DNA from 4 places in the Pseudarthrobacter sp. MOO14 genome. Region 4 is predicted to be linked to each of the others. Evidence: riboswitches for the same ligand, from Rfam matches in the RefSeq annotation. Region 4 holds a riboswitch; each other region holds the start of a gene.

Region 1 (4,604 bases), 1.3 Mb from region 4:
AGCGGGTGGTCATCGCTGCGCGGGCCCGCGAGCTTCGCCGCAATCCCGTGGTGGCCGGCGACTTCGTCTCCCTGGTGGGGGATGTCTCCGGAGCCCCGGACACGCTGGCCCGGCTGGTGAAAATTCAGGACCGCCGCACCCTGCTTCGCCGCAGTGCCGACGATACCGACCCCGTGGAGCGCGCCGTGGTGGCCAACGCGGACCAGCTGGTCATCGTCGTGGCGGCCGCCAACCCCGAGCCCCGCACAGGCTTCATTGACCGCGCCCTGGTGGCGGCCTACGACGCCGGGATCGCGCCGATCCTGCTGGTGACCAAGGCCGACGTCAAGGATCCCGCCGAGCTCCTCTCCAATTACACGCACCTGGACTTCCCCGTCATCATCAGCAAGACCGCCGACGCACAGGCCTCCGGGATCGACGCGCGGTCCGACGACGGCCTCTCCGCCCGGCTGGACAGCGCTGCGGTGGCCGCCCTCCGCGCACACCTCGACGGCACCGTCACCGTGATGCTGGGGCATTCCGGGGTGGGCAAATCCACTATGGTGAACGCACTCACGGGCGCCGAGCGCGCCACCGGCGGCGTCAACGCCGTCACCGGGCGCGGCCGGCACACGTCGTCGTCGGCGCTGGCACTTCGGCTCGCGGACGCGCCGCCCGGCAGCTGGATCATCGACACCCCGGGGATCCGGTCCTTTGGCCTGGCGCACGTGGACCCGGACAGGATCCTGCGCTCGTTCCCGGATCTCTCCCCGGGCATCGAAAACTGCGAGCGGGGCTGCAAGCACACGGCAACGGCGGTCAACTGCGGGCTGGACGAGTGGGTGGACGGCGGACACGCCGGCCCTACCGGCGCCGCCCGCCTGGCGTCCCTGCGGCGGCTGCTCGGCGCCGATCCAAGGATGGAAGCACAGGAAACGAAGGAGCTTGGCAGCGTCAACTGACGCGTTCTCCCGGCAGAAACGCCCGCAGACGGTAGTTTGGAACCATGATCCAACCCGCTTCGAGTTACAACGATGACCTGCGCCTGGCCCACGTCCTGGCCGACTCCGTGGACGACCAGACGATGAGCCGGTTCAAGGCCCTGGACCTCCACGTCGAGACCAAGCCGGACCTGACGCCGGTCACCGACGCCGACAAGGCGGCCGAGGAGGCCATCCGAGGCCAACTCTCCCGCTCCCGGCCCCGCGATGCCGTTCTGGGTGAGGAATTCGGCAGCACCGGCCACGGCTCGCGGCGCTGGATCATCGATCCCATCGACGGGACCAAGAACTTCGTCCGCGGCGTCCCGGTCTGGGCCACGCTGATCGCCCTGGTGGACGAGGGCGAGCCGGTGGTGGGCGTCGTCAGCGCTCCGGCACTGGGCAAGCGCTGGTGGGCTGCCAAAGGCATGGGCGCGTACATGGGCAGGTCCCTGGCCGCCGCCACCCGGCTTCGGGTTTCCAACGTCTCAAACCTGGCCGACGCCTCCCTCTCCTATTCCAGCCTGGGCGGCTGGAAGGAACGCGGAAACCTTGACGACTTCCTCGGCCTGACGGAAGACGTGTGGCGGACCCGGGCGTACGGAGACTTCTGGTCCTACTGCATGGTGGCGGAAGGCTCGGTGGATATCGCCTGCGAACCCGAACTGAACCTGTACGACATGGCTGCCCTGGTACCGATCGTGGTGGAGGCCGGCGGCCGCTTCACGTCCCTCGAAGGCGAGGATGGCCCGTTCGGCGGCAATGCCCTGGCCACGAACTCGATCCTGCATTCAGAGGTGCTGCACCGGCTGAACCCGGACCTCGACGACCTGCTCCAGCAGTCGCCCTAGCGGCACAATAATCGAACAATACGACGCCGGACGCCTCCTTGAGGGGGCGTCCGCGGCCGTTTCTTCGGCAGGGCGTAACAAAAGCCTTAACAATTGCCGCGGCTTTAGTCCTGCCCATTCCATGTTCTACGCTTTTATCCAGGTCACGAGTGCCAGCGCAAAACCCCGGTTTGCTGGCCGGCAACCCTCCATTCGCGGTGGGGTGCCCCGGGTGACGACCAGGCCGGTCCGGAGCGGATACGGCAAGCGCGGATTCCACTGTGCCGGAGTCCTGTATCCAAGTGAGGTCTCTGTGACAACTGCCACCGTCTCCCCCCTTTCCGCCACCGCCAACGCCGCCGCGGCGGATCCGCGACAGGCCGTCGCCGGCCGGCCCCTCGCCGCGGTCACCGGCGCCGAGATCCAGGCGCCGCTGATCTCCGGCGGCCACGTCCGCTACGCAAACCTCGACTACGGCGCCTCCGCACCGGCGCTGTCAGTGGTGTCCGCGTACCTGAACGAGATCCTCCCGTACTACGCGAGTGTCCACCGGGGCGCCGGCTACGCATCCCAGATCAGCACCTCAGTGTACGAAAACGCACGCAACATTGTCCGCGACTTCGTGGGAGGGCGCCCCGGCGATTCGGTCATCTTCACCCGCAACACCACCGACTCCCTGAACCTGCTGGCCGGCTGCCTGCCGCTGGCGGACGGCCGCCCCGCCGGAGATGTCCTTTACCTGGACATCGAACACCACGCCAACCTCCTGCCCTGGCAGGGCGTCCCGCACCGCAGCATTGTCGCCGCGGATACCATCAGCGGCACTTTGGAGGCAGTCCGCACCGAACTTGAGCAGGGCGGGGTCAGCCTGCTGGCCGTCACCGGCGCTTCCAACGTCACCGGCGAGATCCTCCCCATCCGGGCCTTGGCCGCGCTGGCGCACCAGTACGGCGCACGGATCGTGGTGGACGCCGCCCAGCTTGCGCCGCATCGCCGGGTGGACATCAGCACGGACGACGTCGACTACCTTGCGTTCTCCGGGCACAAGCTCTACGCGCCGTTCGGCGCAGGCGTCCTGGTGGGACGTGCTGACTGGCTGGACGCCGGTGTCCCGCACCTGGCCGGGGGCGGTGCCGTCAAGGAAGCAAGGCTCGACGGCGTCAGCTGGGCCACCGGCCCGGCCCGCCATGAGGGGGGATCGCCCAACGTCCTGGGAGCCGCCACGCTGGCCCGCGCCACCCAGGTGATCGCGGAACTGGACCAGGAACGCTGGCACGCCCACGAGTCCGCCATCCGCTCCTTCCTGGTGGAGGGCCTCCAGGGCATCGATGGCGTCACCGTCCACCAGATCTTCAAGGACACCAATCCGGAAACGGACACCATCGGCGTGGTCAATTTCTCGGTTGCAGGCTACGACGCCGGGCTGGTGGCCGCCTACCTCTCGGCGGAGCACGGCGTGGGCCTGCGGGACGGACGCTTCTGCGCCCACCCACTGCTGAAACGCCTGGGCCTGCCCAACGGATCACTCCGGGCGAGCTTCGGCGTCGGATCCCGGCTGGAGGATGCCGAACGCCTTCTTGCCGGCATCCGCGCACTGCGCAGCAACGGGCTGGGCTGGGACTACGTGGTTGACGCAGGCCGTTGGGTGCCCGCCAACGACTCCCGCACCTACCCGCACTGGGCACCCAACACCCCGGGCACGGCCGGTGCGGCCCCCTGTATCGACGACTAGGGCACCTCCCGCTCCTGCTCCCCCAGCACATGTCCAAAGGGGGTGCGGTAAATTCGAGGGGCATCAACAGTCGGAATTGAAGGAGTCCACGCGTGGTTCGGGGTGGCCCCAAGCTTGATCACGGGCGCCGGCGGGAACTTGGCGGCAGTTTCCGCGACGGCGGACGGCACTACCAGCGCGTCAGGCCGGGCTACCCCGTGGAATCAGCCCGGTGGCTGGTCCCGGCGCAGGCCCGTGACGCACTCGATGTCGGGGCCGGTACCGGGAAGTTTACGGCCCTGCTGCTGGAGCTTGGCCTGGAGGTAACCGCCGTCGACCCTTCCACGGACATGCTCGCCCAACTCGCGGCACACTGCCCTGCTGCCACGGCCGTGGCGGGGACCGCGGAGGCGACGGGGCTGGCCGAAGCCTCCTTCGACGTCGTCACCGTGGCGCAGGCCTGGCACTGGTGCGACGCGCTGCCTGCGAGCACCGAACTTGCCCGCGTCCTGCGCCCGCACGGAACGCTCGGACTCATCTGGAACCAACTGGATACCTCGGTGCCGTGGGTGCACAGGCTCTCCAGGATCATGCACGCCGGCGATGTGTACCGCCCGGGCCACAAGCCGGTGGTGGGGCCCGAATTCACCGGGCTCGAAGGGCATGTCACGCACTGGCAGGACAAGGTGACCACCACGGACCTGATGGAACTCACCAAGTCCCGGAGCTATTACCTGCGCGCCGGCGAGGCAACCAGGGCCAAGGTCCTGGCGAACCTGGACTGGTACCTCCACGACCATCTGGCCTACCCGCCCGACCAGGAACTCGATCTTCCCTACCTCACCTTGGCGTGGCGCGCCGTGAAGGCGTAACGGGATGGGTTTGCCCGACGCCGCAGGCCCCGCGGACCCGGCCACGGCAGGGAACCCGGTAGGCTTGAGCCTGTGAAGACCAGCGCGCCATCCTCCTCCATCGAGGACTACGTCAAGGTCATCTATTCATTCACTGAATGGCAGGACAAGCCCATCACGTCCTCCCAACTGGCGCAGCGGCTCGGGGTTGCGAACTCGTCAGTATCGGAGATGGTCCGCAAGCTCAAGGACC
Region 2 (4,604 bases), 1.8 Mb from region 4:
AATCGCCGGAAGAGGGCGTGGCGGTCCTGGACCGGATCCGCGACAAGCTGGCGGTGCTGACGGCGTTGAGCGCCAACTCGCCGTACTGGAACGGCGTCCCCACCGGGTTCGAAAGCTACCGTACCCAGGCCTGGAACCGGTGGCCGACGTCCGGCCCGGCCGCGATCTACGGGACGTACCCCGCCTACCGGAGGGTGGTCACCCGGCTGCTGGACACCGGCGTGATGCTCGATGAAGGGATGCTGTATTTCGACGCGCGGCTCTCCCGCAACCACCCCACCGTGGAGGTGCGGGTGGCGGACGTCTGCCTCCGCGCCGAGGATGCAGCCTTGATCGCCGTGCTGGTCCGCGCCCTGGTGGAATCGGCCGGCAGGGAATGGCGCGAGGGCGTGGACCCGGCGCCGGTGCCCACTGTCCTGCTGCGGATGGCCTCCTGGCAGGCCAGCAGTTCGGGACTCGGCGGCGAGCTCCTGGACTTTGGGAACTTCCGCCCGGCCCCGGCCGCGGACGTAGCCCGTTCCCTGGTGGATTACCTGGCGCCTGTCCTTCAGGAACAGGGCGAACTGGCCATGGCCCGGCAGGGCGTGGAGCACATCATCGCCCGCGGGACAGGGGCCGCCGAGCAGCGCCGGGCCCGCGACAGGGCGCTGGCCGGACCGCCTCCCGAGGATATGGGCTTCGGTGCAGTGGTCCGGCACGCCGTAGACGCCACCATGCGCGGCGCCCTGGATCTTTCCGGCGTGGAAGACACCCCGGAACTGCTGCGGGTCCGCCAGGCCTGACGCCTTAGATCTGCTTCAGGGCCTGTTCCAGGTCGCGGATGAGGTCGTCCGCGTCCTCGAGCCCCACGGAGAGCCGGACCACGCCGTCGCTCAAGCCAATGGCGGCCCGCCCCTCCGGCCCCATGGCGCGGTGGGTGGTGGTGGCGGGGTGGGTGATCAGGGATTTCGAATCGCCCAGGTTGTTGGAGATGTCGATGATCCGCAGCCCGTCCAACAGGGCGAAGGCCGCCTCCTTGCCGGAGCGGCCGCCCGAGGGCGCCAGCTCAAGGGTGAGGACCGTGCCGCCGGCGCTCATCTGCTTCGCCGCCAGCTCATACTGCGGGTGCGATGTCAGCAGCGGGTACTTCACCCAGCTCACGGCAGGCTGCTCCTCGAGCCATTCAGCGAGCCGCAGGGCGGTGGCCGAGGAGTGCCGGACGCGCAGGCTCATGGTTTCCAGGCCCTTGGTCAGGACCCAGGCGTTGAACGCCGAAAGCGCCGGACCTGTGTGGCGCATCAGCTGCTTCACCGGGCCGTCGATGAACTCCTTGGTGCCCAGGATGGCACCGCCCAGGACCCGGCCCTGCCCGTCGATGTGCTTGGTGCCGGAGTACACGATGACGTCCGCGCCCAGGTCCCCGCAGCGCTGCAGCAGGGGAGTGGCGAAGACATTGTCCGCAACTACCGTGGCGCCGGCGGCATGGGCCAGTTCGCTCACCGCGGCGATGTCCACGATTTCCTGCATCGGGTTGGACGGGGATTCGAAGAAGACGGCGGTGGTGGGCTTGGACAGGGCCTCGCGCCACTGGTCCAGGTCCGGGCCATCGACGAAGACCGTTTCCACTCCCCACCGCGGCAGGATCTCGTTCAGGATCACGAAGCATGACCCGAACAGTGAGCGGGCGGCCACCACGCGGTCACCGGCTGCAAGCAGCGCGCCCAGGGCCGTGAACACCGCGGACATGCCCGACGCCGTCGCGAAGCAGGCCTCGGTGCCTTCCAGCAGCCTGAGCCGTTCCTGGAAGGTGGCCACGGACGGGTTGCCGTAGCGCGAGTACACAAAGCGCTCGTCCTCGCCGGTGAAGGCGCGTTCGGCCGCGGCCGCGGATTCGTAGACGAACCCGGAATTCAGGAAGACGGCCTCTGAGGTTTCCTGGAAGTTGGTGCGGTCCAGCCCGCCGCGGACAGCCTGGGTGTCGGGGCTCCAGCCGGGGGCATCTTGATTGAAAGTCACTTAGTTCTTTCCGAGGTTGGTGGGCAGGCCGCGGTTCTTCCAGCCGTTGACGGTCCGTTCGCCGTAGCGGTCAGGTTCCCCCTCGAAGCCCTCCAGGACGTTGTAGGAAGTGAAGCCGGCCTGGGTGGCCGCCACGGCCGCGGCGATGGATCGCTGGCCCGAACGGCAAAGGAACACGAGCTCAGCGCCCGGGTCCTCAGGCGCCTGCTCCTTGAGGTCCTTCACGAAATCGGGGTTGGGGATGCCGCCGGGGAAGGTCCACTGGATGAAGAGCGGATCGTTGTCCGTTGCCTTGGTATCCGGAATGCCAATGTGGGCCCATTCGCCCTCGGTGCGGACGTCCACCAGGATGGCGCCCTGCTCCAGCTTGGCCCACGCTTCCTGCGGCGTCAGGTCTCCCGCGTAGCTCATGCGTGGCCCTCGCCGTCGAACTCGCCTTCCAGGTCGTCAACAGCCGTGGCCACCGCGGCGTCAGCCGACGCGATGGCGGCCGGGAGGACAACGGCCTGGGCCACGATGACGCTGCTGCCGTTGAAAGTGGCCGCCGGGCTGCCGTGCAGGACGTAACCGTCCGCAAGCGCAGCCGAGATCCGCTCACAGAAGGAGCGGTCGTCCGGGCCCGTAATCAGGCGGTAGGACAATTTTTCGTCAGGGGCGGGTGCGTCAGACACGACGGATCTCCTTCTTTCACGCTTGCAGCTCGAATCGGTCGATATGCCAAGTATTCACCTGAGGCACCCCGCCGCGAGAGGAGGGTTGCCGACCGGCCAGTCAGGGCTTAACACCGGTACTCATTACTCCCCAAAAACGTAACACCTGCGCCGCCAAGCCGCACGGCCGCCGTCGTCATGTTCCGTAATTGAGAGCCCGCGACCACCGCGTCACGGGAACGCGGCAGGGCGGCCGGGCCGATAAAGTTTCTACCGGGGGCGCCGCCCTGCCGTCACAGTGGGAGTACCGGGGGGTCTTGCCAGCATGCGAGCAGCAACATCGCACCACCAGGCCGGCCGTCGTCGTGCCCGTCACCGTTCCCCCGGGGCGTTCCTGGCCGCCGCCGTCGTCGTGCTCCTGGCGCTGCTGGCGCCCGCCGGTGCTGCGCAGGCGGCCTCCGCGGAACCGGACCAAGGCAAGCCGTGGCTGGGTGCCGTCCTTGAATGGGGCGAGGATACCGCCGCTGGATTCTCCGACCGGCTGGGTGCGAGCCCGGCCGTGTTTGGCCACGACATCGGCCTGCCGTTCCGCGACTCGGACCAGAACAACATCGAGGGGTTCCTGCAGCAGGCCTCGGCCAAGGGCGCCCACGCCATGCTCACCGTGAAGCCCACGGTGCCGCTGGACCAGATCGGCGCCTCCGAAGCGGAAGCCTTCGCCGGCAAGGTCCGCGACCTGGCCTCCGGGTTCAAGGGCCGGCTGTTGATCCGGTTTGCGCCGGACATGAACTCGAGCTGGGTGGCCTGGGGGCAGCAGCCGGCCGCCTACCGGGAGGCCTTCAAGGCGGTCGCGGCAGCGGTCAAAAAGGACGACGGCGGCCGGGCCGCCATGGTCTGGGCGCCGTACCTGGGCAAGGACTACCCCTTTGACCGGAGCAGGAATGCCCCGCAGCCTGGAAGTGACGGCTTCGCCCTCCTGGACACCAACGGCGACGGCGCCTGGAACGGCTCCGACGCCGCCTACGCCCCCTACTATCCGGGGGACGACGCCGTGGACTGGGTGGGCCTGACTGCCTACCATGACGACACTGCCGGCGCCGCTGCCGTTAACACCGTGCCGCGTGCCGGTGAACTCCAGGAGATGCTGACCGGCGCGGGCAGCGAGAACTTCTACAGTGCCTACGCGGAGGTCCGCAGGAAGCCGCTACTGCTCCAGACGTCGGCGTTCTACAGCCCTGCCGCGGGCGGACCGCCGGAGGCGGATATCAAGACGGCCTGGTGGGACCAGGTGGTGGGTACCGCCACCTCGCCGGCTTTCGCCAGGACGGCGGCGGTGGTGTGGGACGAGCGCACCAGCACCCGGGATACCGGCGTGGCCAGCATCGACTGGCTGCTCACCGGAAATCCCGCCATCGCCAAAGCTGCGCTGGACCGGCTGAAGTCCTCTGCTGTGGTCACCGGGCCGGTCACCGATGTGGCCGCGGACGGATCGTATGTCCGGGCCAACACCCTGTCCGGGGCTGCGGTCTGGACCGTGGCCGTGGCGATGGCCATCCTCCTGGCGGCGCTGTGGCAGATTCCCCGCCGGGTCAACGCCGCCACCGCATGGAGCTACCAGGAGCCGGGAAACAGGGACTCGCGCGTGGATCTGCTGCGCGGGATGGCCATTGTCTTCGTGGTGGTCAACCACCTGGGCCTGGTCTCGCTGTTCCAGCTGCTCACCCAGGAGGCCGTGGGCTTCGTATCGGGTGCCGAACTCTTCGTGCTGTTCTCCGGCCTGGTGGTGGGCATGGTCTACGGGCCGAAGGCCAAGGAAGACTTCGGCAAGGTTGTGGACCTCACCTCCCGCCGGGCGGGGAAGCTCTATGTGACCGCGCTGTCGGTGCTGATCGGCGTCTTCCTCGTCGCGCAGCTTCCGTTCTTCCACACCGAGGCCTTGACCACGTTCGTGGACCAGGG
Region 3 (4,604 bases), 890 kb from region 4:
CGCCGTGTGCATGTCCGCGAGGAACTCCTCCTGGCGGGCCGGAGAACCTGCGAAGGCGCGGCCACTCAGGGAGCGGACCTTGTAGGTCTTGAGGCCGCGGCGCCACAGCAGCGGGACTTCGGTCTTCAGCAGCAGGTTGGCCAGGCGGTTTGCCTCCGTGCCGTGCGCCACGATCACGGAGGCGCGGGGGACCAGGGCGAGGAACTTCAGCAGCGGCTTCAAACCTGCCTGCACCTGGTCCGGGGTGAATTTTCCGTTGGCCTCCCCCGGGACGTGCCACGGGTGGACGTTCCAGGGCATCACGAATTCCGGGCGCAGGCCCAGCTTCCACTGGATGCCCAGCATGCGGGTCGCGGCGTCCTGGTCACCGGCAGTGATGAAACCGGACTGGTCCATCTCGCCAATATTGGAGTACAGGCTGATGATGCGGCATTCCTCAACATCGTGCATGGGGTCCACGTAGGGCACCACGGTTCCGGGCTTCGCTTCCTGCAGGGAATCGCACAGCTCGTTGACAGCGGCAACGCTGGGCTCGTAACGGCGGCTCATGAGCTGTTCGTGGAATGTTTCGGGGGCCAGTGCGGTCATGAAGGGCTGGTTCTCCTGCGGGGATTGATGTTGCGTCCACCGCCGAAAATGGGCGCACGGTGGCGCAGCTCATCAACGGTGGTTAGTTGGGGTGGGCCGATTCCGGGTCGGCCTTTGCCAGTTTACCAAGCCCGGGGAAACGAAACGCCGGTCCAGCGCACCTGATTCATGGCGCAGTGGACCGGCGGTCATTCCCGGAAGGGGCGGATGACTACCAGAGGCGCTTGGTGGCGCGGCGGGCGCCCTCGCCAAGAGCCTCCAGCTTGGCGAAGGCGATCTGCGGATGCACCCGGCCGCCCAGGCCGCAGTCGGTGGACGCGATGACGTTCTCGCGTCCCACCAGCTTGGCGAAGCGGACAATCCGGTCCGCCACCAGGTCCGGGTGCTCCACCACATTGGTGGCGTGGGAGACGACGCCGGGGATGATGACTTTGCCCTCAGGAAGGGTGGTGTCCTCCCAGACACGCCATTCGTGCTCGTGGCGGACATTGGCCGCCTCGAAGGAGTACGCGCCGGCGTTGACCTGCAGCACTGAGCCGATGATGTCGGCGAATGGGATGTCCGTAGTGTGCGGACCATGCCAGGAGCCCCAGCAAACGTGCAGCCGGACCTGTTCCTGCGGAAGGTCCCGCAAGGCCCAGTTGGTGGCCTCGACGCGCAGCTGAATGAACTTCAGGTAGTCCTCCAGGGACGGCTCCGGGTTGATCTGGTCCCAGCTCTCGGCCAGGGACGGATCGTCGAGCTGGACCGTCAGGCCGGCGTCGATGATGGCTTTGTATTCCTCGCGCATCGCATCGGCGCAGGCGTAGACGAGCTCCTCATCGTTCTTGTAGTACTCATTGGCGACGCGGGCGCAGGAACCGGGGGAGAGGGACGCCACGAATCCTTCGCTGAGGCCTGCCGCGGCGAGCCCGGTCTTCAGGTTCTTGATGTCCGAGGCCACCAGGTCATGGCCGGTATATGTCAGGGGCCCGGCGATCTTGGGTTGGGACACGCTCTTCCGGTGCGCCAAGATCCCGGAGGAGGGATCGCTGTACGCCTCATTGAACGCCTGCCGGTCCCGCCGGTCGGGGAAGGACGTCAGGACAACGTTTCCGGGGGACGACCGCCGGACTTCGGCTTCAGCCCACCGGTCCACGGTGGTCGGCTCCAGGCCGCCGAGCCGGGCGAAGGAGTAGTTCCACCAGGCCCCGTAGTCCACGGAGTTGGACATCGTATGCCCGTACTCGCCGTCGTTGGGGATATCGATGCCCAGGTCCTTCTGGCGCTGGACCACGCCCACAACGGAGTCTTCCAGGAGCTCCAGGAACGCCGGGGTGATCCCGTCGGATTCCTTTGCGGTGTTGGCTGCGATGAGTTCATCGGTGCGAGGCAGGGACCCGGCGTGGGTGGCGCGAATATGGTCGGTGTTGAGGGGCAAGCTGGAATCTTCCTTCCATCGGTCCTGGCAGTAGCACCTCGGCCGGCAGCTTTCCTGCCGGACCGTGGTTGCTGCGGCGTCATTGAGCCAGGTCTCTCAGCCGCTCCGGATGGTCCACTCTTACCTAAATCCATGAACCGCCTGTGGGCAAATGCGGTTCAGAATACGGCGGATCGGTGTTGGGCGGTGGCGCTCCCCGGCAATAGCCCAACCCGTTCCCAGGTTTTGTCCAGTCTATTGACAGCTTTCGTCAAGCTTGGTTGGCTGTCTGTCACGGGCCGTAATGGGGAACATGGCGGCTGAACGCACCCGATGCACTCGAAAGAGGTAACGCACTGTGACGAAATCTTTGAGGACCCTTGCCGTATCCGGCGCGCTGGCGCTGGCCATCTTCGCCGGGTCCGCCCCGATGGCCCACGCAGTTGGCGAAGGCCCCAACTACGGCGGCAACGGCCAGATCACCACCAGCAAGCTGGCTACGTACAGTCAGATGGTCTCCTTCCTGAAGGACCAGGACGCCAAGCAACCGGCCATGGAGCTGGAAGTGATCGGCCAGACGGTCAAGGGCCGCGATATCCACCTGGTCAAATACATCTCTGACCCGGCCAAGCCCACCATCCTCTACCTGACCCAGCAGCATGGCAACGAACAGCTCACCACCGAGGGCGCCATGGAGTTCATCAAGCACCTGGGCACGGGCAAGTCGTCCGGCATCCTGGACGGCGTCAATATCCTGATCGTGCCCATGCTCAATGCCGATGGCGCCATGGGGGACGTGAATTTTTCCTTGGACGACTACCTCGCCAAAGGCGACCGCCACCTGACGCGTTACAACGCGGAGGGCGTGGACCTGAACCGGGACCACGTGGCCAAGGTCCAGCCGGAGACCCAGGCCCTGCACAGCAACGTGATGCGCAAGTACCGCGTCGATTACATGATCGACCTGCACCACCAGGGCACCCGCGCTGAACGCGACGGCAAGCTGGTGTCCGGGTCAATCCTGTACCCCACCACCCCGAACGCCGATCCCGCCGTCGTCGAGAAATCCAAGCGGCTTGGTGCCGTGGTTTTCAACAACGTGGACTCCACCGGCTGGGGCCACCTGGGCAAATACCAGGGCGGCAGTGCGGAGACCATCAGCCGCAACGGCATATCCGTGGAATACGGCATTGCCACCCTGCTTTTCGAGATGCGCGGCATGTCGGACCACTACTTGGACGGCTACGCGCTGGGGCAGCGGAGCAACGGCTACCTGATCAAGCAGACGGTCACCACCCTGACCTCCACCGCCGCGGCGATCGCGGACGGTTCCATTGCCGACGCCGACACCTCCTTCTGGGACACTCTCGCCGTACAGACGTCCCGGCCGGCCGGGGAAGCCGAGGACGAGTAAGGGACCAGGCCCGCCGCAGTCCCTTGCGGGGCCGCGGCGGGCCCATCGAGTGGACAAAGTGCCTGATCCGCTAAACTTGGGTGGTAAGAGCCCCGGAACTCTTGCATCGCTGAGCCGCCCCGCGGTCCGGCGACGGCCGGTCTGTTCGGGGCATTCTCATGAACGGCGCTGCGCAGGTCCGCTCCCCGCGGCCGGACCCGGGCAGCCCGAACGAATGGGGGAGGATCCCATGCCAGCAATTGTGATCGTAGGAGCCCAGTGGGGCGACGAAGGAAAAGGCAAGGCCACCGACCTTCTGGGCGGCCGTGTTGACTACGTCGTCAAGCCCAACGGCGGGAACAACGCCGGGCACACCGTCGTCGTAGGCGGTGAAAAGTACGAACTCAAACTGCTGCCCGCAGGCATTCTCAGCCCCAACGCGGTGCCCATCATCGGCAATGGCTGCGTGGTGAACCTCGAAGCCCTTTTCCAGGAGATCGACGGACTCCAGGCCCGCGGCGCCGATACCTCGCGGCTCCGCGTGTCCGCCAACGCCCACCTGGTGGCCCCCTACCACCAGGTGCTGGACAAGGTGACCGAACGTTTCCTCGGCAGCCGCGCCATCGGAACCACCGGCCGCGGCATTGGCCCCGCCTACATGGACAAGGTGGCCAGGCTGGGCATCCGTGTCCAGGACGTCTTCGACGAATCCATCCTCCGCCAGAAGGTGGAAGGCTCGCTGCGCCAGAAGAACGAGCTCCTGGTCAAGGTCTACAACCGCCGCAGCGTTGTGGTGGACGAGATCGTTGATTACTTCCTGTCCTTTGCCGACCGCCTCCGCCCGCTGGTCATCGACAGCACCCTGGTCCTTAACACCGCCCTGGACGAGGGCAAGGTGGTCCTGATGGAGGGCGGCCAGGCCACGTTCCTCGACGTCGACCACGGCACCTACCCATTCGTGACCTCCTCAAACCCCACCGCCGGCGGCGCGTCCGTGGGCTCGGGCATCGGCCCTACCCGGATCTCCCGCTCGATCGGCATCATCAAGGCTTACACCACCCGCGTTGGGGCCGGACCGTTCCCCACCGAGCTCTTCGACGAGATGGGGATGTACCTGCAGAAGACCGGCGGTGAGTTCGGCGTCAATACCGGCCGCCCGCGCCGCTGCGGCTGGTACGACGCCGTCCTGGCCCGCCACGCCTCCCGCGTGAACGGCTTCACGGA
Region 4 (4,604 bases):
AGATAGCTTTCCACTTGGTAGCGTCCGCGGTTTGCCAGCAGTCCGCCGTGCAGGGGCGACTCGGGAGCCTGGGGTTCCCGGCCGAAGCGCCCTTCCAGTTCCGCGGCGGACCGGTACGTGATGTGGGCGATCCGCCGTGCCAGGGCCAGTCCGTCTTCCGGACACGGTCCGCCGTAGTAGTCGCCGCCGTTGAAGTTCGGATCCTGGCGGATGGCCAGGGTCTGGGCCTGGGCGAAAGCGATCTGTTCAGCCGTGCTGGCAGCGCCGACCGAGATGACGGCGCAGCGCTGCACCCGGCCAGGGTAGGTCACCGCCCACTCCAGGGCGCGGGCACCCCCCATGGAACCCCCAAGGACGGCGTACCAGCTCCCGATGCCCAACTGGTCCGCCAGCCGGGCCTCGGCAACAGTGCTGTCCCGCAGGGTGACCAGGGGGAAGCGTGAGCCCCAGGGTGCTCCGTCGGGAGCGGCCGACGACGGGCCCGTGGACCCGTAGCAACCGCCCACAATGTTGACGGACACCACGAAGAACCTGTCCGTATCGACGGGAGCCCCGGGACCGGCCAGCTGTTCCCACCAGCCCTCTTCGTCGGTGTCGCCCCGGGTCACGTGGGTGCTGCCCGTCAGGGCATGCTCGATCAGGATGGCGTTGCTGCCGTCCGCGTTCAGCGTGCCCCAGGTTTCGTACGCCAGGGTGACATCCGGCAGGTAGCCGCCGCCTTCGAGCTCGAGTCCTCCGATGGAGGCGTAGCGGACAACTCCGTGTTCGGGAATGGTGGTACGGGCGACGGTAACCGTCATGGCAAGACCTCTTCTACGCGCTTGCCTGCCGTCATTTGACCGGCAGGCCAGGTCTTCACCCGGGGCACCCCACCGCGGAAGGAGGGTTGCCGGCCAGCAAGCCGGGGCTGTCACTGGCACTCATGACCTGGTTCGAGTGTACGAAACACTCCCCGGTCCAGGCCAAGAGTGTGACTGGTTGTGACTTCCCGGCGCTGCCGGCCGGCAGCGCCCCGGCGTGCTGGCGGTCAGGCGTCGGCGCCGCCCTTGGCCGCGCGGAAACCGGCCTCCAGGTCGGCCAGGATGTCGTCGATGTGCTCCAAGCCAACCGACAAGCGGACCAGCCCCGGATTGACGCCGGCCACCACCTGCTGCTCGGGCGAGAGCTGGCTGTGGGTGGTCGACGCCGGGTGGATGACAAGCGAACGGACGTCGCCGATGTTGGCGACGTGCGAGTGCAGTTCCAGGGCGTCGACGAAGCGCTTGCCCGCCTCCGCGCCTCCGGCCAGGTTGAAAGCGACGACGGCGCCGGTCCCCTTGGGCCCGTACTTGCGGCCCCGTTCGTACCAGGGGCTGGACGGCAGCCCCGCGTAGGCGACCGATTCGACGTCGTCCCTTCCCTCCAGCCAGCGCGCCACCTCCGTGGCGTTGGAAACGTGCCGTTCCACCCGCAGGCTCAGCGTTTCCAGGCCCTGCGAAATCAGGAAGGCGTTGAAGGGCGAAACCGCCGAGCCAAGGTCGCGCAGCAACTGGACACGGGCTTTGAGGATGTAGGAAAGGTTGGCGCCCAGTGCGCCACCCTCGCCAAGGTCCCGGGCGTAGACCAGCCCGTTGTAGGTGGGATCCGGGGTGTTGAAACCGGGGAACCGGTCGGGGTCCTTGCCGAAATCGAACTTGCCGGAGTCGACGATGACGCCGGCAATCGCCGAGCCATGACCGCCCAGGTACTTGGTGGCGGAGTGGATCACGATGTCCGCACCCCACTCCAGCGGCCGGATCAGGTAGGGCGTGGACAGGGTGTTGTCCACGATCAGGGGAACGCCGGCGTCGTGGGCCACCTGGGAGATGCCTTCGATGTCCAGGACGTCCTGGCGCGGGTTGGATACCACCTCGCCAAAGAACAGTTTGGTGTTGGGCTGAACGGCATTCCGCCACTGATCCAGGTTGTCCGGATCTTCCACGAAGGTGACCGCGATGCCGAACTTCTTCAGGGTGTGGGCGAACAGGTTGTAGGTGCCGCCGTACAGGCTGGGGCTGGCCACGATGTGGTCCCCGGCCTCGGCGATATTCAGGACGGCGAAGGTCTCCGCGGCCTGCCCCGAGCTCAGCAGCAAAGCGGCCAGGCCACCTTCGAGGCTGGCGATCCGCTGCTCCACCGCGTCCTGGGTGGGGTTGCCGATGCGGGTGTAGATCGGCGCCAGTTCGGCCAGCGCAAAACGGTTGGCTGCGCTCTCGGCGCTCGGGAACACGAAGGACGTGGTCTGGTAGATGGGAAGGGCGCGGGCCCCGGTGGCGCTGTCAGGCTCCTGGCCTGCATGGATCTGGCGGGTTTCGAAGGACCATCCGTTGGACATCTCAGTCTCCTATGACATGGGCCCGGCATGCTGGGAGCACCACGGGCCGCGCTTGCTTCCGGCAATTGCCGGACAGCCTGGTCCTCACCCGGGGCACCCCACCGCGGATGGAGGGTTGCCGGCCAGCGAGCCGGGGCTTAACGCTGGCACTCATGACCTGCGCCCAGTGTAGGAACATCACTCCGGCCGGGACAGCATTGTGACGAACATGGTCTTGCCGCTGTGTGCGGGCCGTGGGGGTCTCAGCCGACGGGCGGGGGACGGATCCGGGCGCGATGGCAGTCCGATGTGGAGGTTTTCCAAGGTTCCACAAATAATGCGAAGGATCGCCCGAGGTTTGGCCGCCAGCCGTCCTGGCCCGGATACCGTGGAAGCCGGACGACGTTATCCCGTCGCCCCCCAACCACGCACAAAGGAATTCGATTCCGTTGCCCCAGTCTTTGCGCCTGGCCCTTGCCGCCGCACTGTTGTCCGCCGTCGCCTTCTGCTCAAGCGGTACACCAGTGCAAGCCTCGGCGCCGCCAGCGGCAGCCACCGCGCCCGCCGCCGCTCCCTCGTCCGCTCCCGACAGCCCCAATGGCCGCTACCTGGTCCAGTTCCCGGCGGGAACTGACGTCCCAACGGCGGCGCGCAACCTTCGTTCCCAGGGGGTCGCCGTCGACCACACGTTCAGCAAGGCCCTGCACGGAGCGGCGATCAAAGCCACGGCGGCGCAAGCCGCCGCACTGCTGCGGTCCGGCAAGGCAACAGCCGTGGAACCCGATGCGGTATCGACGATTTCCGCCACGGAAAAACCCGCGCCCTGGGGTCTTGACCGGCTGGACCAGCAGGCGTTGCCACTGTCCGGCGCCTACACGTATGACGCTTCCGGCCTCGGTGTCCGCGCCTATGTGGTTGACACCGGAGTTCTCGCCTCGAACGTGGATTTCGGCGGACGGGTTGCCGCGGGATGGACGGCACTTTCCGACGGCGGCGGGACAAGTGACTGCAACGGACACGGCACCCACGTTTCGGGGATCATCGCCGGAACCGTCTACGGCGTGGCCAAATCCGCCACGATCGTGCCCGTGCGGACCTTGGCCTGCGACGGGTCCGGCTACTACTCGGACATCATCGCCGGACTCGACTGGATTGCCGGGGACCATGCCGCAGGAACTCCGGCCGTGGTGAACATGAGCCTTGGCGGACCGGTCAGCAGCCTCCTTGACACCGCAGTCCAGAATGTCGTCGACGATGGAATTTCCGTCGTCGTCGCGGCCGGGAATTCGGCCACGGATGCCTGCACGTCCTCGCCCGCCCGGGTCCCGTCCGCCTTGACGGTGGCCGCGAGCGACTCCTCGGACCACCAGGCCTCGTTCTCCAACTACGGCCAGTGCGTGGACCTTTACGCCCCGGGGGTGGCCGTTACCTCCACCTGGAACACGTCGTCGACGGCCACGGCAGCGCTGAGCGGGACCTCCATGGCCTCACCGCACGTTGCCGGCACGGCAGCCCTCATCCTCTCCCGGCACCCGCTCTTCACGCCTGCGCAGGTCACGGACACCGTCCTGTCGACGGCTGTTCCGGGAACCATCGCCGGTGCCGGCGCCGGAACGCCAAACAAACTGCTGCACGTGCCTGCCAGCCCGCGCCTGCCGGGGGCATTCTCGTCGCAGGCGCCCTTCCGGCAGCTGGACACCCGCTACGGCACCGGCGGAGCCAGCGGCCCCGTCGCACCCGGAGCCACCATCCGCGTCTCCGTCACCGGCCACGGCGGCATCCCCACCACCGGAGTCTCCGCCGTCGCCGTCAACGTCACCGTCACCTCACCCACCAGATTCGGCAACATCACCGTCCACGCCGGCGGCACCCCCACCCCCGGAACCTCCAACCTCAACTTCAACACCGACCAAACCACCCCCAACCTGGTCATCACCCCCGTTGCCGCCGACGGAACCATCGCCCTGACCAACAACTCCGCCGGCACCGTCCAACTCATCGCCGACACCTTCGGCTACTACATCGCAGGGGCCCCGGTAGACCCTGGCACCTTCTCGTCGCAGGCGCCCTTCCGGCAGCTGGACACCCGCTACGGCACCGGCGGCATCAGCGGCCCCGTCGCACCCGGAGCCACCATCCGCGTCCCCGTCACCGGCCACGGCGGCATCCCCACCACCGGAGTCTCCGCCGTCGCCGTCAACGTCACCGTCACCTCACCCACCAGATTCGGCAACATCACCGTCCACGCCGGCGGCACCCCCACCCCCGGAAC

What was found. A riboswitch is a leader RNA that binds a small molecule or an ion and turns the genes downstream of it on or off. The one in region 4 is predicted to bind S-adenosylmethionine.
Region 1: it holds a riboswitch for S-adenosylmethionine, as region 4 does, so the genes downstream of both, AC4EEV_RS03615 (aminotransferase class V-fold PLP-dependent enzyme) here and AC4EEV_RS17880 (bifunctional o-acetylhomoserine/o-acetylserine sulfhydrylase) in region 4, are expected to answer to the same signal.
Region 2: it holds a riboswitch for S-adenosylmethionine, as region 4 does, so the genes downstream of both, AC4EEV_RS09745 (DUF1737 domain-containing protein) here and AC4EEV_RS17880 (bifunctional o-acetylhomoserine/o-acetylserine sulfhydrylase) in region 4, are expected to answer to the same signal.
Region 3: it holds a riboswitch for S-adenosylmethionine, as region 4 does, so the genes downstream of both, AC4EEV_RS14105 (cobalamin-independent methionine synthase II family protein) here and AC4EEV_RS17880 (bifunctional o-acetylhomoserine/o-acetylserine sulfhydrylase) in region 4, are expected to answer to the same signal.

What each region holds. Positions count from the first base shown of each region.
Region 1 covers NZ_CM177849.1:779,661-784,264, forward strand. Annotated here, with positions in the region: gene rsgA (ribosome small subunit-dependent GTPase A) at 1-941, shown strand, start outside; gene hisN (histidinol-phosphatase) at 986-1,810, shown strand; SAM riboswitch class IV at 1,952-2,065, shown strand; gene AC4EEV_RS03615 (aminotransferase class V-fold PLP-dependent enzyme) at 2,103-3,521, shown strand; gene AC4EEV_RS03620 (class I SAM-dependent methyltransferase) at 3,614-4,372, shown strand; gene AC4EEV_RS03625 (metal-dependent transcriptional regulator) at 4,445-4,604, shown strand, end outside.
Region 2 covers NZ_CM177849.1:2,065,185-2,069,788, reverse strand. Annotated here, with positions in the region: gene AC4EEV_RS09760 (glutamate--cysteine ligase 2) at 1-782, shown strand, start outside; gene AC4EEV_RS09755 (O-succinylhomoserine sulfhydrylase) at 787-1,995, opposite strand; gene AC4EEV_RS09750 (rhodanese-like domain-containing protein) at 1,996-2,406, opposite strand; gene AC4EEV_RS09745 (DUF1737 domain-containing protein) at 2,403-2,666, opposite strand; SAM riboswitch class IV at 2,680-2,794, opposite strand; gene opgC (OpgC domain-containing protein) at 2,971-4,604, shown strand, end outside.
Region 3 covers NZ_CM177849.1:3,002,608-3,007,211, forward strand. Annotated here, with positions in the region: gene AC4EEV_RS14100 (uracil-DNA glycosylase family protein) at 1-588, opposite strand, end outside; gene AC4EEV_RS14105 (cobalamin-independent methionine synthase II family protein) at 800-2,008, opposite strand; SAM riboswitch class I at 2,021-2,124, opposite strand; gene AC4EEV_RS14110 (M14 family zinc carboxypeptidase) at 2,346-3,401, shown strand; gene AC4EEV_RS14115 (adenylosuccinate synthase) at 3,631-4,604, shown strand, end outside.
Region 4 covers NZ_CM177849.1:3,891,979-3,896,582, reverse strand. Annotated here, with positions in the region: gene metX (homoserine O-acetyltransferase MetX) at 1-800, opposite strand, end outside; SAM riboswitch class IV at 813-928, opposite strand; gene AC4EEV_RS17880 (bifunctional o-acetylhomoserine/o-acetylserine sulfhydrylase) at 1,028-2,353, opposite strand; SAM riboswitch class IV at 2,397-2,511, opposite strand; gene AC4EEV_RS17875 (S8 family peptidase) at 2,782-4,604, shown strand, end outside.